Regions from separate parts of the Vibrio sp. V30_P3S12P165 genome, predicted to be linked through region 1. Evidence: riboswitches for the same ligand, from Rfam matches in the RefSeq annotation. Region 1 holds a riboswitch; the other holds the start of a gene.
The links. A riboswitch is a leader RNA that binds a small molecule or an ion and turns the genes downstream of it on or off. The one in region 1 is predicted to bind thiamine pyrophosphate.

Region 1 (7,637 bases):
AACAAATGGAACAATCGGGGTCAGGCGTGAGCTGCCACTGCTGCCAACTCAAATACCGGCCATCAAACTGGTGGAACCGAGAAAAAGGGACGTTATCCATCTTCATTAACGTCTGTAATGCCAATAACGCTTGTAAGCTACCTATGGTTCCCACCACAGGCCCCATCACTCCGCTATCAGAACAGCGCTGACTCTTTTGCTGCTTTTGTGGAGCAAAACAGGCATAACAGCCTGAATTTGGCTGAGTAAAATCAAAGCCAATGAGCTGCCCTTGCCAACCAATGGCTGAGCCTGAAATCAGTGGGACACCTTGCTCATAGCACACCTGGTTGATACTATGACGAGTCAAAAAATTATCACTGCAATCCAACACCACATCGGCCAATGCCACCTCTAAGGTTAATAATGATCGATCCATCCGCCGATTCACTGGGCGAATTTTGCATTCAGGATTTAATTGTGCCAAAGACTCTGCCAATGCTAAGACTTTCGCCATTCCAATCTGCGGCGTTCTAAAACCGATTTGCCGAGCCAGATTTGACACTTCAACAAGATCATCATCCGCCAAGATTAACCTCCCCACACCCGCGGCAGCCAAATACAGTGCCGCGGCATTTCCTAATCCACCACACCCAATCAGTAATACGCTGCGGTTAAACAGATATGCTTGTCCTTGCTCACCCACTTCGTTTAAGCAAATTTGTCGCTGGTAACGTAAAAATTGTTTATCCGATAACATCAGTGACCTCCGATGGATGACTCACTGATCCAAGCGTCAAATTTAAGTTTTGAGAGAAACTCGCTTGTAACTGTTGAACCGCTAACTGGGGATCTTCGGCTTGAGTCACCGCACGCACCACAGCGACACTGGTAACACCACAATCCACAACGGACTGGATATTACTCAAATCAATTCCCCCAATCGCAACACTTGGCATGCCTTGATCTTCCCCATTGGGCATGTCCCCATAAGGCAGGGTGTTGAGTAACTGTTGATACAAAGCCAAGCGAACTAAGCCTTGTGGTTTAGAAGGCATTTTTTTCGTGGTGGTGGGAAAGATATGCCCAAGGGCAATATAGCTGGGCTGAAACTGCTGAGCATAAAGCAATTCAAAGTAGCCATGGCTGGATAGCCCTAAGCGAATATTAGCCTTGGCAAGCGCTTGAATATCGGCCGTTTGTAAATCCTCTTGCCCAAGATGGACGCCAAATGCACCATGTTTTATCGCCAATTGCCAATAATCATTAATAAACACTTGCGCCTGATACTGCCGCCCTAATGCAATGGCTTGGATGATTTGCGGTTCTAAGTCCAGTTGCTGCGGATGCTTAATTCTCAACTGAACGGTTTTAACCCCAAGTTGCAGCAACCGATTAACCCAACCAACATCATCCACCACAGGGTATAGCCCTAAGCTCTCCTTCTGTAATGGTGGAAATGCGAGTGTTCGAAAGGCGTTGGCAGAAAATAAATAAGGAACCGGAAAATCTTGATACTCGGTCGGCCATGTTTCACGTGAAACCTTTAATGCAGCTCGCGCAAGTATCAAAGCATCATGCAGAGGGAAATCCAAACTCAATGCCGCCATTAACCAAGCAAAGTGTCGCCATGCTTGTGGCGGCTCCAAAACCGAAACAGAGGTGAGCCGATAGTGAACCCCTTGTTGTTGCCAAAAATCGACGACTTTACCTTGAATATGCCCACCAATAATAATGCTATTCTCGTCCACTTCTAGATTTGAAATGGATGAAAAATAACGTATCACACGCTCATTCGTACCTTGGGGTTGATCAATATGAGCAAAGAGATCGCAAGAGAAAGAGGAAGTGGTATCAGTAACAAGCTGCAACGATGGCGTTGAGCTTACACCCAGCACCACTGATTCAATCGCAAATCCTTGTTGCTGAGCAAGCCGTAAAACTTGCTGCACCTCTCCCGTCAGCGCAATACAATGTGAGGGGATCAGTAACTTCACAAGCTTACTCCTCTGTACTGATAGCAGGATGGTATAACTCCGATCCAGCCGCACGAAATTCCTGTGATTTCTGCGCCATGCCTTGTAATGGATCATCCAACAGGGTGACGGAAATGGCTTGATCCGCTGCAACCTGCTGCGGATGATTGGCGTATTCCCGTACCTCTTGAGAGATTTTCATTGAACAGAACTTAGGGCCACACATAGAACAAAAGTGAGCCACTTTGCCCGATTCTTGCGGTAAGGTTTCATCATGGAAGGCTTTGGCTGTCACTGGGTCTAGTGATAAGTTAAACTGATCTTGCCAACGGAACTCAAAGCGAGCTTTCGATAACGCATTATCACGGAGCTGCGCACCGGGATGACCTTTCGCTAAATCAGCGGCATGGGCGGCAAGTTTGTAGGTAATTAAACCGGTTTTAACATCTTCTTTATTGGGTAAGCCTAAGTGTTCTTTTGGAGTAACATAACAGAGCATGGCACACCCAAACCAACCGATCAGCGCCGCCCCAATACCAGAAGTAATGTGGTCATAGCCCGGTGCAATATCGGTGGTCAGTGGGCCAAGGGTATAAAATGGCGCTTGATGGCAATGCACTAGCTGCTCATCCATATTGGCCTTAATCATATGCATTGGCACATGTCCCGGCCCTTCGATCATCACCTGAACATCATATTCCCAAGCAATTTTTGTCAGTTCACCCAAGGTATGTAACTCGGCAAATTGTGCTTCATCATTGGCATCGGCAATCGAGCCGGGACGCAGGCCATCTCCTAGCGATAACGCGACATCGTATTGCGCACAGATTTCACAGATTTCTCGAAAATGGGTATAGAGGAAGTTTTCTTGATGGTGTGCCAAGCACCATTTAGCGATGATAGAACCACCACGAGAAACAATTCCCGTTACCCGTTTGGCGGTCATGGGAACATAGCGTAATAACACCCCAGCATGAATGGTAAAGTAATCGACCCCTTGCTCGGCTTGCTCAAGCAAGGTATCGCGCATCACTTGCCACGTCAGATTTTCTGCCACCCCATTGACTTTTTCTAAGGCTTGATACATAGGCACCGTCCCAATTGGAACGGGACTATTACGTAAAATCCACTCCCGAGTTTCATGAATATTTCGCCCAGTGGAAAGATCCATCACCGTATCGCCTCCCCAGCGAGTCGACCACACCAGCTTTTCTACCTCTTCTTCAATCGAAGAACTAACGGAAGAGTTCCCAATGTTGGCATTCACTTTCACCAAAAAATTGCGCCCAATAATCATCGGCTCCGATTCAGGATGGTTAATATTACATGGCATGATGGCTCGACCATCTGCCACTTCCTGACGAACAAACTCAGGGGTTATCTCTTTGGGTAAATAGGCACCAAAGTTTTGTCCAGAATGCTGACGATTCAATTGCTCATCCTGATAGTGACGACGCCCCATATTCTCACGTAAAGCGACAAACTCCATCTCTGGCGTAATGATTCCTTGCCGCGCATAGTGAAGCTGAGTCACTCGTTGCCCTGTTTTCGCACGGCGAATTTTGGGTAAATTCCCATAACGCAGTTCATCAAGGGTTTCATCGGCTAAACGTTCACGAGCAAAGTGTGAACTCATTTCAGGCAAGATTTCCGTATCTTGCCGTTCTTCAATCCAAGCTTCGCGCAGTTTTGGTAAACCTTTTTGTAAATCAATTACATAATCGGGATCGGTATACAAACCAGAAGTATCATAGACAGGAATCGGGGCATTGCTGGAAAAAATTGGCGCTTGTTTTGTGCCACCAATCAGGCTATCGGCCAGTGAAATCTCACGCATGGGAACACGAATATCCTGCCGAGAACCGGTGACATACACTTTTTTCGAATTGGGATACGGTTGTACCGAGAGGGTTTCAATAAACTGTTTAGCTTCCAGTCTCGCTTGTTTACGAATCGACATAGCATTTTCCTTGGTTAACAATTAGGGATAAATGCTTGGCGGAAAGATGCGACAAGAGGGGATGACAAATAGGAGATGGATGAATAGAAGGATAGATAGACATCCAGATTGTCTTCTCTTGTTCCCTTCGCAGGTTCTAGCCTGATCAGGTTCAACGGATCCCGAATTAACGGTCTCAGCCTTATGGCACTCCGACAAGTTGTGCCATTATAGAGAAGAGCGAAACGTTAACCAAGAGAAAAAGGATAATTTTTAATCAGCTACGGAGTAACCAATGATAGCCACACCAAGCAGCAGAAATGCTTAACATGACATTGAGTAACACATTAAACCCCATTTTAAAGAAGGCACCTTGTTGCATCATCAATACGTTATCCATCGAAAAAGTCGAAAATGTTGTTAATGCACCGAGAAAACCCAAACCGATGATTTGTCGCCAAGGGTAAGGAGCAAGCCACTCATTCTCAATCGCAGCGATCAGTAACCCCATAATTAAAGATCCCACCACATTCACTGTCAATGTTCCGTAAGGAAAAGATCGTCCGAATAAGGTCACACACCATTCAGATACCACATAACGAGAACAGGCACCGATTGCTCCCCCGATTGCGATCAACCCTAAAATAGATAACTGTCCCATGAGCCCTCCTATAATGTTTTACCCATTGTACCGCTTTACCACTTCGGAAAAGAAGCACGTTATCGGTAAAGTTAGCTTTTCCTTTATCGGGATTTTAGGTAGAAGATGATGTACGTTTTAAAAAGTTACCGGAGTCACTTCTAATAACAAAATATACAAATAAGCTCATATTTCTTCTATGAGCAGTTTTTCAACAAAAATGTATCCCCTTCGTACTCTTGCTATTTTTGTGAACACGATTACTTTTTGTAGTAATAATAATCCCTCACTAAGTGGTCAACCGCTCGGATTGTATAGGGGGAGTTTTGCTATAAAGAGGCTATTTCATTCGGGGGAAAGGACACTATGAAAAAAACCATACTTGCATTATCCATCGGGATAATAAGCGCCTGCAGTCAACTTCCTGAAGAGGCACTGCTACTAACCATTAATAACCAACAAACAGTTTTCAAAGCGAACTCAGAGGGGTTATTGATTGCTGAACAGAAGATAGAGAAAGGAAGCTATACGCTTTCGATTTCAAATGCTGCTCAAAGCTGTGGAGCCCATTTTGCGCTAAGTGACGAGGAACGGATTAAATTTAATCAACCATTGAAAGTAGATAACTGTGCACAAGAGTCGGCTATTCCGATTCGAATTTTTAAAGCCAACACTTATCAATTTGAGTTGAACCCTAAAACTGATCAACTGACGGTTAAAATCAAGCCACAAACCAGTGCAACATCCAACTTTATGTCAACCTGCCCAGTGGCAAGTGACACGCCAAAAACGATCAATGTGAGTCAAACTTTCGCCAATGGTAGCTTAGTGCGAGATGCACTTACTGGGCAAACCACCACCGTCACAGATGGCCATATCACGCTGCAACCAGGTAAAGACAGCCAAGGCCTATTATTACTTGAAGAGGTAGAAGCCACTCCATCAACCGCTTTTAGTTGGGATAATGCGATTGTCTACTTTGTCATGACAGACCGTTTTTATAACGGCAATCCAGAAAATGACCACAGCTATGGGCGTAGTAAAGATAATCAGCAAGAGATAGCGACCTTCCACGGCGGTGATTTAGCCGGTTTAACACAGAAACTCGATTATATTGAATCACTCGGTGTTAACGCGATTTGGATTACTTCACCATTAGAGCAGATCCACGGTTGGGTTGGTGGTGGTGATAAAGGGGACTTTAAACATTACGGTTATCACGGTTATTACCATCAAGACTGGACCAAGATTGATGCGAACATGGGAACAAAAGAAGAACTACGCACCTTTATTGATACTGCACACCAAAAAGGCATCCGCGTCATTTGGGATGTAGTGATGAATCATACCGGCTATGCCACACTCGCGGACATGCAAGAATTTGGATTTGGTAAACTCTATCTCGATGATCAAGAAGCAAAGCAAACCTTGGGTGAAAAATGGACCGATTGGCAGCCTAAATCTGGGCAAAGCTGGCACAGTTTTAATGACTACATCAACTACCGAGATAGCCAAGCTTGGGAAAAATGGTGGGGCAAAGATTGGATTCGTACCGATATCGGCAACTATGATACGCCTGGGTATAACGATATCACCATGTCATTAAACTACCTGCCCGATCTCAAAACCGAATCAACCCAAAAAACAGGGCTACCCAACTTTTTCCATAATAAAGACACTGGTGCACAAGATGAATTAAAGACGCCTCGTGAACATTTAATCACATGGCTCTCTGATTGGGTCAGAGAATATGGTATTGATGGCTTTAGAGTCGACACCGCAAAACACGTGGAAATGGAAGCCTGGGATCAGCTCAAAACAAGTGCGAGTCAAGCGTTGGCTGAATGGAAACAGAACCATCCTGATAAAGCCTTAGATGACCTCCCTTTTTGGATGACCGGAGAAGTATGGGCTCATGGGGTCGTAAAAACGCCTTACTTTGATAATGGTTTCGACTCCATCATTAATTTTGAATTCCAATCTGATGTCGCACCGAAAGCCCTCAAATGCTTTGCTCACCTTGAGCGAGACTATAAACGCTATGCAGAGAGTATCAACCAGGATCCTGAATTCAACGTACTGAGCTACCTCTCTTCTCATGATACCGCGCTATTCTGGGCCTCTCGTAGCCGCAGTATTGACGATCAAAAACGAGCTGCCAACGCATTAATGCTCGCCCCGGGAGCCGTACAAATCTATTACGGTGATGAAATTGCTCGTGATTTTGGGCCAACAGGGTCTGATTCTCATCAAGGTACTCGCTCTGATATGCCTTGGGCGGCCATAAAAGGAGAACGCCAAACCCTACTTAATCATTGGCAAAAATTGGGCGAATTTCGTCAACGCCACCCAGCCGTTGCCCAAGGTAAACATATTACTCACCAACAGGAAGGATATTATGCCTTTGAACGTCGATACCAAGATGACAAAGTTTTGATTGTGTATACGGGTGAATAACTTCGTTGCATCGTAACAGCCGTAAGGGAAGCCAAATGCTTCCCTTTTTTATTTAGAACGCATGCATCCACCCTGTTTTTATTCCCGTTTTATCCATTCCTTGCATTTCACTCTTTGCCTTATTCTTACATTGCGGTATGGTCAATATCATCCATTCACGTAGCAATGCGCGTCAATGATAGAAAAATAATCATAAGCAACCACAATCAGGTATCACAGCACATGGAATTCTCTCAATTTGGTGAAAAGTTTAATCAATACTCAGGCATTACCCAATTAATGGATGATTTAAATGATGGTCTACGCACTCCCGGAGCCATCATGCTCGGTGGCGGTAACCCAGCTGCGATTCCAGCCATGCTTGATTATTTTCATCAAACCAGTGCCACCATGCTAACCAATGGGGAATTGCTCGCCGCTCTAACCAATTACGATGGCCCTCAAGGAAAAGATAAATTTATCCGAGCACTAGCAAAACTATTAAAAGAAACCTATGGATGGGCAATTAGTGAAAAAAACATCAGCCTGACTAACGGCAGCCAAAGTGGTTTTTTCTATCTTTTTAACTTATTTGCTGGCCAACAACCGGATGGTACCCATAAGAAAATTCTGCTCCCACTGGCTCCCGAATACATCGGTTATGGCG
Region 2 (7,637 bases), on a different contig from region 1:
CCCTCTTTTATTGATACAAAAACAGGTTGGTGAAAACGCCCTCCCATAGTCTATAAGATAATAAAGCAGGAGCCAGCACTTTGGCCCCTGTGCTTCCAGCGCCGAACACGCCCTATTGCCAACCTTACTTTCTCATTCACACATGAAATAGTTCACAAGCGATTCAATAACAAAAAATACTGGACATGATAACGATTCTCATGCTGAAATAATGTTATGTTATAACATATAGAATTTTACTAATGAAAAAAACGTTATTCTTGCTTGGTGTTATCGCCATTGCCGTGGTGTTTTTTTGGAAACCCAGCGCATCGGACAAACCCTCTCTTTTATCCGTTTCTGGTCCGTTTGAGTTTAGTAGCCAAGATTTGTCAAAAGATGGTTTTCTTTTTTCTCGCTTACAGGTCGTTGAAGCATTAATCGGTATTAATGACCAAGCACAACCTTATCCGCTTTTAGCACAAAGCTGGCAACAGAGTGAAGATGGATTACGCTGGGTTTTTGAAATTCGCCCCAATGTTCTGTTTCATGATGGTCAGCCGCTCACGGCCCAAGCTGTCGTTCACTCACTCAGCCGAGCCGTCAATAAACCGGGAGTGATTCGTCAAGTCCCGATTGAGTCGATTACCGCAGAAAATGAGGCGCTGGTGATCATCCTACAGCGTCCTTATCGGCCATTGCTTTCCGTCCTCGCTCACTATTCCACCGCGATCATTTCGCCATCGTCTTATCATGAAAATGGGCACGTCAATCGCTTACAAGGCACCGGCCCCTACCAAATTGATCAATTACAAGCACCACATAAGGCGCAAGTCATGCGTTTTGATCGTTACTGGGGAACACCAGCGGCCATTGAGAAAGTGGAGTACTTAACGGGGCATCGTTCAGAAAGCCGAGCGTTGCTCGCGCAAACGGGGCAAGCGGATATCGTCTATACATTAGATCCTATCAGTATCCCAGCCCTCCAGCAGGCCAAAAATGTCCAGTTACACATTGAGTCAATACCACGAACCGTGTTGATTAAAGTCAATAATGCTCACCCATTTCTTAGTCATAAATCAGTACGTCAAGCCCTTAGCTTCGCTTTGGATCGTCAAGGTATGGCAGAATCCGTACTCCGTTTGCCACAATCCCATGCTTACCAACTTTTTTCTCCCGCTTTAGGCTCTTGGCATCTGCCCGCTTTATCGGGAGAACAACGCCAGTTAGAAAAAGCGCAACAATTATTAACCGACCAAGGCTGGCAAAAAAACGCGCAAGGCTTTCTGGAAAAATCGGGGGAAGTTTTCCGCGTTCAGTTACTGACTTATGCCGATAGACCAGAGCTTCCTCTCCTCGCAACGGCAATCCAAGCACAATGGCGAGAGTTGGGTATTGATGTTCAAATTTCGATTGATAATTCCAGTGCCATTCCTGCCAAGCATCATGATAATTCATTAGAACTGGCACTAATTGCCCGCAATTTCGGTACACTTGCTGACCCCCTACCTTTACTAATGGAAGATTTTGCTACCGAAAAAGGATCCGATTGGGGGCCCATGCACTGGTCATCCGATCTCTTCTCACAACAGCTTGATCTGCTAGTCACTGAATCTGACCCAGAGAAATATGAACAATTGGCTCAGCAAGCCGCTCATATCCTTGCTGATGAAATGCCTCTTATTCCTGTGACTTATTACCAACAAATTATCGCGGTAAATCGTCAAATTCATGGCTTCTCTTTTGACCCTTTTGAGATTAACTACCGTCTGTCGGAGATGAAGTTCCATGACTAAACTCTTGCTCTCTCGGTTGTACCAAGCACTTTTTGTCGCTTGGTCAGTGGGCACCTTGACGTTTATTTTGATGAGAATGATCCCCGGCGATATCGCCTACCGCATTGCAGCAGGTCGGTATGGTTATGACTATGTCAATGAACAAGCCGCCTTAGCGGTGCGAGCGGAACTTGGGCTTGATCGTTCAGGTGTTGAGCTTTATCTCAGTTGGCTATGGGATTTGTTGCATTTTAATTTGGGGCATTCTCTCGTCAGTGGCGAGCCGATTGTTGATGCCCTATCTCATCAGCTTGGCCATTCATTACTTCTTGCGGGCGCAGCAACGTTACTTTCTCTATGCCTTGCCATTCCACTTGGGATCTACTGTGGAAGAAGAGTTAACCAGTGGAGCGATCACCTTGCGCTCTTTGGTTCAATCACTGTTAGGGCTCAGCCAGTCTTTCTGATTGGGTTGGTGCTGATCTTGATTTTCTCTTTACACCTGAACTTACTGCCCGTAGCGGGGTTTGGCCGACTAGAACACGTGATTCTTCCTGCATGCGCATTGGCATGTAGCCTTGCCGCTATGTCTAATCGAATGATCCGTAATGCCACCCACCAAGTGATTCATTCCTCCTATTTTCAGTTTGCACGTCTTAAGGGGTTAACCGAATCTCAGGCATTTCAGCGACATGCACATAAAAATATTGCTTTGCCCGTCATTGCTTTCGTTGGCATTCAAGCAGTCGGCTTGGTAGAAGGAATCGTCATGATTGAATCCTTATTTTCCTGGCCCGGTATTGGTCATGCCCTTTCTCACGCTATCTTCCAACGTGATATTCCGATGATCCAAGGTGCGGCATTGATCATGGGGTTACTGTTTGTGTTCATCAATACCTTGGTTGATGTGGCCCAGTATTACCTAGATCCAAGACAACGATTTGCAAAACAGGAATCACACGCATGAGTGGCCTTATTCATTTATCTCGAACCCAATGGGTGGGATTGAGTATTTTATTCGTTCTCATCACGCTCACCGCCATCGAGTGGCTTTTTTATCAGGGTGATCCGGCCCAACAATCATTATCTCAAGCGTTTGCATTACCGTCTTGGCAAGAACCGTTCGGGCGAGATCACTATGGCCGCAGTAACTACGCTCGGCTCAGTAGTGCAATTATGACCTCGCTCAGTATGGCGCTGTTCAGTGTTCTCACCTCGGCTTCATTAGGGCTACTCGCAGGGGTGGTGGCGGCATGGAAAGGGGGCTGGTGGGATAAAAGCTTGTCGTGGTTGGTCAACCTACTTTTGGCTATGCCGGGGCTCATTTTAGTTCTTCTTTTTGGTGCCATGCTACCGGGCTCATTTATGATCCTCTATTTTGCTATCTCTTTAATTTTATGGGTAGAGTATTTTCGAGTGGTGCGTAGCCGAACCCTAACCTTGCTGCGCTCTCCCGAAATCGAAGCCGCCCGACTTTACGGATTCAGTTCGTGGTATCAATTTAAACGCCACTTGTGGCCAACACTGCGTACCGATCTCTTTACCTTAGGTTGCTTTGGGGCTGGAAATGCCATCTTGGCGCTTGCCTCGATTGGTTTTTTATATGTAGGCCTTAAACCACCCGCCGCAGAACTAGGGCTCATGATGGTTGAGTTATTTCGTTATTATCATCAAGCCCCATGGGTACTGCTTCAGCCTATCGTGGTCGTCTTTCTGTTAGTCATGAGTTTTCATCTATTAGCTCGAGGTAAACACGCATGAACACTTTATTACACGTAGAGCAGTTAGCGATCAATAGCCAAGAACAGTGTTTGGTTGATCCCGTCTCCTTCCATCTGGCTTCTGGTGAAGCAGTCACCATTTTAGGAGAAACGGGCTCAGGGAAAAGCCTTCTTGCCAATGCAATTATTGGAACGTTACCCAATGAGTTAACCTTGCAAGGAAATATCACGCTATTTGGAAAAAATCAGAACTCCCGCTCTCAGGCAGAGCGTCAAGCACTCTGGGGAAAGAAAATCTCGATTCTCCCTCAAGAACCTTGGTACGCCTTAAGCCCATTAATGAACGTAGGTGAGCAAGTCCGTGAAGTTCATACGTTAGTTAATCACAATGCCGCCCAGGCGAATGAAAAAACGCAGGCAGCCTTTAATCAGGTTGAACTTAGCCAAGACCAAGGGAAATACCCCCATCAGCTCTCTGGAGGCATGGCACAGCGGGTAGCCTATCTTTGCGCCACTCAAGCAGGAGGCGAACTGTTGATCGCTGATGAACCAACCAAAGGGCTAGACAGCAGTCGAAGAGATCAGATTATTGAACAGCTCCTCACCCATAAGCAACGAGGAGCGGTACTCACCATTACTCATGATGTTGAAGTCGCTGACCGCTTAGGGGGAGAGATCATTGTCATGAGAAAAGGGGTTATCCAAGAGCGAGGGCCAGCAGAACAAGTGCTTAAACACCCTCAATCAGACTACACCAAAGCCCTTATTGCTGCTGATCCCCATTTTTGGGAAAAACGTTCTAAACCTCAAATAGGTGAACCACTACTGACGGTTCATCAGTTAACCAAAGGGTTTGCAAAGAAAACACTATTTCGAGATCTTAATTTCACATTAGCCAGTGGTGAAGTTCTTGGCATCAGCGGTGACAGCGGTTGTGGCAAATCAACCTTGGCCGATCTCTTGCTTGGGTTACAATCCCCTTGCTCTGGCAGCATCACGTTTCACCAGAAAATCAAGGTCGCTGAGGCGCTGAAGCTGTATCAAGACCCTCCCAGTGCGTTGGCGAAACATTGCACATTGCAAACGCTATTGAACGATCTTGAACAACGACATGCGATTGATAAGCAGGCGATCCCGATCTTAATGGCAAAACTCAACTTACCACCGGATTTATTGCTGCGTCAGGCAACCCAAATCTCGGGAGGGGAATTACAGCGCTTTGCTATTTTACGGGCTTTATTAATGAAGCCTAAGCTACTGATTGCCGATGAACCCACCTCTCGTCTTGACCCCGTTACCGCAGCAAACACATTGGAATTGATGCTGGATTTAACACAACAGATAGGCTGCGCGTTAGTCCTCATTAGCCATGATAAAGTAGCATTAGAGAAGCGCTGTCATAAGGTGGTTCAACTCTAGTTGTTTCACTTAAATTATTTGTTAGTATAGGCCATTATAGTCGGGGAGCCTTAAGGCTGAGATCGCATTGCGAGACCCGTTGAACCTGATTCAGTTAGCACTGACGTAGGGAACTATGGCAACCGATGACGCAGCCTTCGCATACCACTAGCATCAATGTGTATACGATGATTTAGCTTCGACCATTTTGGTCGTCATTGGCCAGTTCCTATACGTCATCTATAGGAGCCTGTCATGAGCAACACCTTATCTGCTATTTCACCCATCCCAATCGTATTAACTATTGCTGGCTCAGATAGCGGCGGCGGTGCGGGGATCCAAGCCGATATCAAGGCCATTTCCGCCACTGGTAGCTATGCTTGTAGCGCCATTACCGCCATCACCTCCCAAAATACCCTTGGAGTAACGGCAATTTTACCGATTGCCATTGAACACATTGCCAGTCAACTGGATGCGATTTTTAGTGACTTTACCGTGGCCGCGGTAAAAATTGGTATGCTGGCTGATAGCCAGATTATCCATATCGTGGCTGAAAAACTCCGTCACTATCAACCAAAGATTATCGTGTTAGATCCGTTAATGGTCGCCACCAGCGGTGATGCGTTACTTGCCGAACAAGCCGTCAATGACTTAAAACAACAGTTATTGCCATTAGCCACGGTTATCACGCCTAACTTACCTGAAGCCGCGGTATTTACTGGCTGTCCGATACCAAAACACGACCAGCAACTTGATGAGATCATCGCGGCATTACAGACTTTGCCAAGCCAAGCGGTGCTGCTTAAAGGTGGCCACTTTACTGCATCCGTAAATAGTCACGATTGGCTGATCTGCGGATCGCGGGTAAGGTGTTTTTCAGGGCGAAGAATCCACACCAGCAATACTCATGGTACAGGTTGTACCCTTTCTGCAGCGCTCGCTTCTTACCTCGCGCAAGGCTTAAGCCTTGAGCAAGCGGTATCGCGAGCAAAGCATTATATCTCGCAAGCCATCTTACATGCTGACCAGTTACAGGTAGGTAAAGGCCATGGGCCTGTGCATCATTTCTATGCGCTTCACGGCAAAGTTCACACCGAACAGAAAAAATTGAAACCGGTTACAGAAACCGGTTTCAATTGAGTAAAAAACGATCTAGACTAGTCACAGATTAAGCCTATTTCTGGTAAATGATTAAGGGGTAACCTATGACACAGTACAGTTTTCCGAAAGATTTTCTCTGGGGCGGCGCAGTGGCGGCTCACCAAGTAGAAGGTGGCTGGAACAAAGACGGTAAAGGCGTGAGTGTAGTTGATGTGCTGACTAAAGGGGCGCATGAAGTACCGCGAGTGATCACCGATAGCGTAGAATCCGATCAGTTTTATCCTAACCATGAAGCGATTGATTTTTATGGGCATTATAAAGAAGATATCGCGTTATTTGCTGAGATGGGCTTTAAATGCTTTCGCACATCGATTGCTTGGACGCGGATTTTTCCGAACGGCGATGAAGCCACACCTAACGAAGCTGGGCTGCAATTTTATGATGATCTGTTTGATGAGCTATTGAAATACGGCATTGAACCGGTCATCACCCTTTCGCATTTCGAAATGCCGAATCACTTAGTGAAACACTATGGCAGTTGGGCGAATCGCCAAGTGATCGACTTTTTCGTTAAATTTAGCCAGACTGTGATGGAGCGCTATCAGCACAAAGTCAAATACTGGATCACTTTTAATGAAATTAACAATCAGCGTAACTGGAAACTGCCGATTTGGGGATATTGTAACTCAGGGATGATCTACACCGATTACCCAAATCCTGAACAGATGATGTACCAAGTGCTGCACCATCAATTTGTTGCCAGTGCGCAAGTGGTCAAATTAGGCCATCAGATAAACCCTGATTTTAAAATCGGTAGCATGATCCACATCATGCCGCTCTACCCAGCTACTTGTCGTCCAGAAGACGTGTTACTCGCACAAGAGCTGATGCGCGAAAAGTATCTATTTAGTGACGTTCAAGTACGTGGCTACTACCCAAGTTATTTGATTAAAGAATGGCAACGTAAAAATATCCAAATCGACATCGCCGCTGGGGATGAGCAAATTTTACGTGAAGGCTGCGCTGATTACCTCGCGATCAGCTACTACATGACCAATATTGTCTCAACCCAGAAAGAGCAAGGACAAACGACCTCTTTGTTTGAAAATAGCCGTCTCAATCCATATCTACCCGCGTCTGATTGGGGCTGGCAAATCGATCCCGACGGTTTACGTGTTGCCTTATCTGAACTGTATGAGCGTTACCAAAAGCCAATTTTTATTGTCGAAAATGGTCTTGGCGCGCTTGATGAAGTGCAAGCGGATGGTTCAATTAATGATGATTATCGAATTAACTATCTCAGCGAGCACATCAAAGCGGTGGCGACCGCCATTAACTACGATGGTATTGAGGTGATGGGCTATACCCCTTGGGGCTGTATTGATTGCGTGTCTTTTACCACCGGTGAATACAAAAAACGTTATGGTTTCATCTATGTCGATAAGCACGATGATGGCACTGGGACCATGGCGCGCTCGAAGAAGAAAAGCTTTTACTGGTACCAGCAAGTGATTGCCAGTAACGGACAAAATATTTAATTCCATCGATACCCAAACCACTCACCGTTGCCGCTAGGCGGCAAGTAGGAAGGGTATAGAGCTGAGATGAATAACACGCTATACCCAAACAACTTGGAGTTGCAGGTAGGCGGCAAGTGAGTAAG

Region 2: linked by a shared signal. The riboswitch ahead of thiD (bifunctional hydroxymethylpyrimidine kinase/phosphomethylpyrimidine kinase) and the one ahead of thiC (phosphomethylpyrimidine synthase ThiC) in region 1 are both predicted to bind thiamine pyrophosphate.

What each region holds. Positions count from the first base shown of each region.
Region 1 covers NZ_WXWH01000006.1:97,899-105,535, forward strand. The annotation lists gene CAG57_RS01810 (HesA/MoeB/ThiF family protein) at 1-739, opposite strand, end outside; gene CAG57_RS01815 (thiamine phosphate synthase) at 726-1,976, opposite strand; gene thiC (phosphomethylpyrimidine synthase ThiC) at 1,981-3,915, opposite strand; TPP riboswitch at 4,021-4,119, opposite strand; gene crcB (fluoride efflux transporter CrcB) at 4,172-4,555, opposite strand; gene CAG57_RS01830 (alpha-amylase) at 4,901-6,991, shown strand; gene CAG57_RS01835 (valine--pyruvate transaminase) at 7,214-7,637, shown strand, end outside.
Region 2 covers NZ_WXWH01000013.1:68,705-76,341, forward strand. The annotation lists gene CAG57_RS02905 (ABC transporter substrate-binding protein) at 243-1,775, shown strand; gene CAG57_RS02910 (ABC transporter permease) at 1,768-2,721, shown strand; gene CAG57_RS02915 (ABC transporter permease) at 2,718-3,515, shown strand; gene CAG57_RS02920 (ABC transporter ATP-binding protein) at 3,512-4,894, shown strand; TPP riboswitch at 4,926-5,023, shown strand; gene thiD (bifunctional hydroxymethylpyrimidine kinase/phosphomethylpyrimidine kinase) at 5,129-6,013, shown strand; gene CAG57_RS02930 (6-phospho-beta-glucosidase) at 6,079-7,512, shown strand.